DNA from 2 places in the Streptomyces sp. NPDC046805 genome. Region 2 is predicted to be linked to the other one. Evidence: predicted binding sites of a transcription regulator. Region 2 holds the regulator's gene; the other holds the start of a gene.
What was found. The regulator HrcA, encoded in region 2, represses chaperone genes, less so after heat shock. The targets are predictions, from matches to a motif close to TTNGCACTCNGNNNNNCNGAGTGCNAA.
Positions count from the first base shown of each region.

Region 1 (3,405 bases), on a different contig from region 2:
CCCCCGGCCCACAAGCCGAGGATCACCGTCCGTCCCGGCTTCGAGGTCGAGGGCGAGGAGGGGCTGGACCTTCCCCCGGTCTTCACCGCGATCCCCACCCGGCAGAAGGTCGTCTTCCTCACCCTCGACGACGGCGCCGAGAAGGACCCGGCGTTCCTGCGCATGATGACCGACCTGCACATCCCGTACACGGCGTTCCTCAGCAACGACTCGGTCGAGGACGACTACGGCTTCTTCCGGCGGGCGCAGGCCGAGGGCGTCACCCTCGACAACCACACGCTGCACCACCCCTATCTGCCGGGCCTGTCCTACGACGAGCAGGAGGAGGAGATCTGCGGCATGCAGGCCATCATGACGAAGCAGTTCGGCAGGCGCCCGACCGTCTTCCGCCCGCCCTACGGCAACTACAACCGGAACACCCTGCTCGCCGCCAGGTCCTGCGGGATCAAGTACGCGCCGATCTGGGAGGAGGAGGTCTTCGCCGACCACTGGGAGTACCGCGGGGACGACACGCACCTGCACCCCGGTGACATCGTCCTCTCCCACTTCCAGGGCCTCAGGGAGTGGAACGGCACCCTGCCCGACATGATCCGGCGCTTCCTGAACAAGGTCACCCGCGAGGGGTATGCGGTGGCGCGCCTGGAGGACTACCTGTGAGGCGGCCCGAGGCCATGCGCCGCCGCCGGGCGTCGTCCGCAGCCGTCCTGGCCGCGGCCGCCCTCCTCGCCGGCTGCGCCCAGTCCGTCGACCCCATCGAACGGCTCGGTAAGAAGGCCGCCCAGGGCGTACGGTCGCACCGCCCGGCCGCGTCGCAGCCGTACCGCACCTGGGGACTGCCCGCCCCGCTCGCCCCGGCCCCGGCGCCCGCGGCGCGCCCCGCGCCGCCGCGCGCGGCCGGCTCGTCCCTGCCCGTCGTCGACCGTGTCCCCACCCGCGACAAGGTCGTCTTCCTCACCTACGACGACGGCGCCGAGCGTGACCCGCGGTTCGTCGACATGGTCCGCGAACTGCGGCTCCCCGTCAGCATGTTCCTCACCGACAGCGTCGTCGGACCGGGGTACGGCCACTTCGCGCGCCTGCTGTCGGTCGGCGCCGGCATCCAGAACCACACCCTCGACCACCCGGCCCTGCCCGGTCTGCCGTACGCCGGCCAGCGCGCCGAGATCTGCGGCCAGCAGGACAAGCTCAAGTCCCGCTTCGGCATCCGCCCCCGGCTCTTCCGCCCGCCCTACGGCAGGTACGACACCACGACGTTGCGCGCGGCCGCCGACTGCGGCATCGCGGCCGTCGTCCTGTGGCGCGCCACCGCGACCGCCGACGGCCTCACCTACGCCCGGGGCGAGCACCGCCTCCACCCCGGCGACATCGTCGAGGTCGGATCCGACGAGTCCACCGGTCCCACCATCAGGGAGCGGACCACCCGTCTCCTGCGCCGAGTCGAGTCGGAGGGCCTGACGGTGGGCCGCCTGGAGAACTATCTCTGACCTTTCGGTCACGGCAGGCACGACCAGCCCGGTCCGGCGCTTGAGGGCGAGGCCGTTCGGGCCGGCAGCCGAAGCCTGCGGGCGGTAGTCGCCAGGACGGCCACGGCAGCACCGGGCGCCCGCACACCCGTACGCCCAGACAGGCCAGTTCGGCTGACGCGCCGCAGGCAATTGGCACTCCGCTTGACCGAGTGCTAATCGCAGTCATAGTCTCGGCCTTGGCACTCCCCCCTGGAGAGTGCCAACAACGCGACGGGCAGGTCCGGCACCCGCGACGACGGATCGACCTGGTCGCCACCTCAGACAGTTAACCCCGTGAGATCTCCGAAGGGGGAGGTCGGATCGTGACGACCGCCAGCAAGGTTGCCATCAAGCCGCTTGAGGACCGCATTGTGGTCCAGCCGCTCGACGCCGAGCAGACCACGGCCTCTGGCCTGGTCATCCCGGACACCGCCAAGGAGAAGCCCCAGGAGGGCGTCGTCCTGGCCGTGGGCCCGGGCCGCTTCGAGAACGGCGAGCGTCTGCCGCTCGACGTCAAGACCGGCGACACCGTGCTGTACAGCAAGTACGGCGGCACCGAGGTGAAGTACAACGGCGAGGACTACCTCGTCCTCTCGGCTCGCGACGTTCTCGCGATCATCGAGAAGTAATTCACCCTCGAGCACATTCAGTTGCTTCGAACTGCGCCCCTGGCCCCCCGCGACCGATAAGAAGCCGGGCGCCCGGGGCGCAGTTTCTTTCACCCCAAGATTTCCGAGAGGGCTCACGCTGTCATGGCGAAGATCCTGAAGTTCGACGAGGACGCCCGTCGCGCCCTCGAGCGCGGCGTCAACAAGCTTGCCGACACGGTCAAGGTGACGATCGGCCCCAAGGGCCGCAACGTCGTCATCGACAAGAAGTTCGGCGCTCCCACCATCACCAACGACGGTGTCACCATCGCCCGTGAGGTCGAGGTCGAGGACCCGTTCGAGAACATGGGCGCCCAGCTGGTGAAGGAGGTGGCGACCAAGACCAACGACATCGCGGGTGACGGTACGACCACCGCCACCGTGCTGGCCCAGGCGCTCGTGCGCGAGGGTCTGCGCAACGTCGCCGCCGGCGCCTCCCCGGCCGCCCTGAAGAAGGGCATCGACGCCGCCGTCGCCGCCGTCTCCGAGGACCTGCTCGGCTCGGCCCGGCCGATCGACGAGAAGTCCGACATCGCCGCCGTCGCCGCGCTCTCCGCCCAGGACGAGCAGGTCGGCGAGCTCATCGCCGAGGCGATGGACAAGGTCGGCAAGGACGGTGTCATCACCGTCGAGGAGTCCAACACCTTCGGTCTGGAGCTGGACTTCACCGAGGGCATGGCCTTCGACAAGGGCTACCTGTCGCCGTACTTCGTGACGGACCAGGAGCGCATGGAGGCCGTCCTCGACGACCCGTACATCCTGATCACCCAGGGCAAGATCTCGTCCATCCAGGACCTGCTGCCGCTGCTCGAGAAGGTCATTCAGGCCGGCGCCTCGAAGCCGCTGCTGATCATCGCCGAGGACGTCGAGGGCGAGGCCCTGTCGACCCTGGTCGTCAACAAGATCCGCGGCACCTTCAACGCCGTCGCGGTGAAGGCCCCGGGCTTCGGCGACCGCCGCAAGGCGATGCTGCAGGACATGGCCGTCCTCACCGGCGCCACGGTCGTCTCCGAGGAGGTCGGCCTCAAGCTCGACCAGGTCGGCCTGGACGTGCTCGGCGGCGCCCGTCGCGTCACCGTCACCAAGGACGACACCACGATCGTCGACGGTGCCGGCAAGAAGGACGAGGTCGAGGGCCGCGTCGCGCAGATCAAGGCCGAGATCGAGACCACCGACTCCGACTGGGACCGCGAGAAGCTCCAGGAGCGCCTCGCGAAGCTGGCCGGCGGCGTGTGCGTGATCAAGGTCGGCGC
Region 1 covers NZ_JBEYYC010000011.1:183,329-186,733, reverse strand. Annotated here, with positions in the region: gene ABZ910_RS14850 (polysaccharide deacetylase family protein) at 1-657, shown strand, start outside; gene ABZ910_RS14845 (polysaccharide deacetylase family protein) at 672-1,484, shown strand; gene groES (co-chaperone GroES) at 1,826-2,134, shown strand; gene groL (chaperonin GroEL) at 2,258-3,405, shown strand, end outside.
Region 1: a site for HrcA is predicted at 1,656-1,682, ahead of groES (co-chaperone GroES). Genes of this name have one in related genera too.

Region 2 (3,405 bases):
CCCGGCCGCACCGGCCGCTCGCATCAGCGACCGTTGAACGCATCCTTCAAGCGCGAGAACAGCCCCTGCTGACCCGGCTGGAACTGGCCCTGGGGCCGCTCCTCGCCGCGCAGCTTGGACAGCTCGCGCAGGACGCGCTCCTGCTCGGGGTCGAGCTTGGTCGGGGTCTGGACCTCGACGTGGACGATGAGGTCGCCCCGGCCGCCGCCGCGCAGGTGCGTGATGCCCCGGCCGTGCAGCGGGATCGACTGGCCGGACTGGGTGCCGGGCCGGATGTCGACCTCCTCCATGCCGTCCAGCGTCTCCAACGGCACCTTGGTGCCGAGGGCCGCCGCCGTCATCGGGATCGTGACCGTGCAGTGCAGGTCGTCGCCGCGCCGCTGGAAGGTCGAGTGCGGCAGCTCGTGGATCTCGACGTACAGGTCGCCGGCCGGACCGCCGCCCGGCCCGACCTCGCCCTCACCGGCGAGCTGGATGCGGGTGCCGTTGTCGACACCGGCCGGGATCTTGACGGTCAGGGTCCGACGCGAGCGGACCCGGCCGTCGCCGGCGCACTCCGGGCACGGCGTGGGGACGACCGTGCCGAAGCCCTGGCACTGCGGGCACGGGCGCGAGGTCATGACCTGGCCCAGGAAGGACCGGGTGACCTGCGACACCTCGCCGCGGCCGCGGCACATGTCACATGTCTGGGCGGTCGTGCCCGGCGCGGCGCCCTCACCGTTGCAGGTGTTGCAGACGACCGCCGTGTCGACCTGGATGTCCTTCGTCGTGCCGAAGGCCGCCTCGTCGAGTTCGACCTCCAGCCGGATCATCGCGTCCTGGCCCCGGCGGGTGCGCGAGCGCGGCCCGCGCTGCGACGCCGTGCCGAAGAACGCGTCCATGATGTCCGAGAAGTTGCCGAAGCCCCCGGCTCCGAAGCCACCCGCACCCGCGCCCGCACCGGCTCCGCCGGCCTGCGAGAGCGGGTCGCCGCCGAGGTCGTAGACCTGCTTCTTCTGCGGGTCCGACAACACCTCATAAGCGGCGTTGATCTCCTTGAACCGCTCCTGGGTCTTCGGATCCGGGTTGACGTCCGGGTGCAGCTCGCGGGCGAGCCTACGGAAGGCCTTCTTGATCTCATCCTGCGACGCGTCGCGACGCACGCCGAGAACGGCGTAGAAGTCCGTGGCCACTTACGACTCCGCCAGGATCTGTCCGACGTACCGTGCCACTGCGCGTACCGCTCCCATCGTTCCCGGGTAATCCATGCGGGTCGGTCCGACCACGCCGAGCTTGGCGACTGCCTCGCCGCCCGAACCGTAGCCCACCGACACCACCGAGGTGGAGTTGAGTCCCTCGTAAGCATTCTCGTGCCCGATGCGCACGGTCATGCCCGAATCCCCGGCCTCTCCAAGCAACTTGAGGAGCACGACCTGCTCCTCCAGCGCCTCGAGCACCGGACGGATGGTGAGGGGGAAGTCATGTCCGAAGCGGGTCAGATTGGCGGTACCGCCGATCATCAGCCGCTCCTCGTTCTCCTCGGCCAGTGTCTCCAACAGGGTGGAGAGCACCGCCGAGACCGTACCGCGATCCTCGACCTCGAAGGCATCCGGCAGGTCCTCCACGAGACGGGGGACGTCCGTGAAGCGCCGGCCCGCGACCCGGCTGTTGAGCCGGGCCCGCAGATCCGCCAGGGTCGCATCACCGCAGGGCGCCGGGCAGTCAACCATCCGCTGCTCGACCCGGCCGGTGTCCGTGATCAGCACGAGCATCACCCGCGCGGGCGCGAGGGACAGCAGCTCCACGTGCCGCACGGTCGAGCGGGTCAGGGAGGGGTACTGCACGACGGCGACCTGCCGGGTGAGCTGCGCGAGCAGCCGTACCGTACGGGCCACGACGTCGTCGAGGTCCACGGCCCCGTCGAGGAAGTTCTGGATCGCGCGCCGCTCGGGCCCGCTCATCGGCTTGACGCCCGCGAGCTTGTCGACGAACAGCCGGTAGCCCTTGTCGGTGGGGATGCGCCCGGCGCTGGTGTGCGGCTGGGCGATGAACCCCTCGTCCTCCAGGGCTGCCATGTCGTTGCGGACGGTGGCCGGGGACACCCCGAGCCGGTGCCGCTCGGTGAGCGCCTTCGAGCCCACGGGCTCCTCGGTGCCGACGTAGTCCTGGACGATGGCGCGCAACACTTGGAGTCTGCGTTCGCTCAGCATCGCGCTCACCTCCGGAAGTCGTCGTCCCCGTTGCCTGTCACCTGGCACTCTGTGCATACGAGTGCCAACGTTCCCCGGCCAAGTGTACGGCCGAGGGGTACGGCACAGGCAAGGCCGGTCGTCGCAGCGCCACGCCCGGTACGGGGCTCACCGCTAGCGTCGCGGTATGACGGTGACTTGGGAAGAGGCCGGGTGGGAGCGGGTGGCCACGGGGGTCGGCCGGTGCCGCCTGCCCGGCTGGGACTGCACGGCGGGGCTGGTGCTCGGCGAGGGCTCGGCGCTCGTCGTGGACGCGGGATCGAGCCTCGCGGAGGGGGCGCGGATCCGCGCGCGGGCGCAGGAACTGGCCGGCCATCGTGTGACCCATCTCGCTCTCACGCATCCCCACTTCGACCACGTCTTCGGCGCGGCGGCGTTCCCGGACGCGGAGGTGTTCGCGGCGGTGGGCATGGACACGGCGTTCGCGTACGAGCGCGAGGAGCTGCGCCGGGACGCGATCCGGGGCGGCCTTCCGGCCCCTCACGCGGAGGAGGCGGCCGCCGCCCTCGCCCCGCCCCGCCACCTGGTCTCCGGCGAGTGGACGCTGGACCTGGGCGGCGGCCGCCAGGCGCTGCTGGCGAACGTGGGCCCGGGGCACACGGCGTACGACCTGGCGATCCTGGTCCCGGGAGCGGCTCCGGGCGACCGGGAGGTCGTCTTCTGCGGCGACCTGGTCGAGGAGTCCGGGGAGCCGCAGGCGGGCCCCGACGCCGTACCGTCGCAGTGGCCCGCGGCCCTGGACCGGCTGCTGGCCCTGGGCGGCGAGGACGCGCTGTACGTACCCGGTCACGGAGCGGTGGTGGACGCGGAGTTCGTGCGCGGGCAGCGCGACGAGCTGGCGGCGCGTTTCGGCGTGTCGCCATGATCACCCAGGCGCTTCTCCTATCGTCATCCGAATGCGCCCGCCCGTCTCCGGCCACCACCCTTCCAACGAGGGCCCTTCGGGCCCGCGCCTCCGTCCGTATTCCTCCGACCTGACCCCGCCATGGAAGAGGCCGAAACCCGTCCCTGAGGTCCCGGCGGAGCCCGGCCTGGTGGTGGAGGAGCCCGGCACCGGTTTCTGCGGCGCGGTGATCCGCTGCGAGGCGGGCACGGTGACCCTGGAGGACCGCTTCGGCAAGCACCGCGTGTTCCCGCTGGCGCCGCGGGGCTTCCTCCTGGAGGGGCGCGTGGTGAC
Region 2 covers NZ_JBEYYC010000006.1:176,411-179,815, reverse strand. Annotated here, with positions in the region: gene dnaJ (molecular chaperone DnaJ) at 24-1,172, opposite strand; gene hrcA (heat-inducible transcriptional repressor HrcA) at 1,173-2,189, opposite strand; gene ABZ910_RS09560 (MBL fold metallo-hydrolase) at 2,356-3,093, shown strand; gene ABZ910_RS09555 (DUF3097 domain-containing protein) at 3,125-3,405, shown strand, end outside.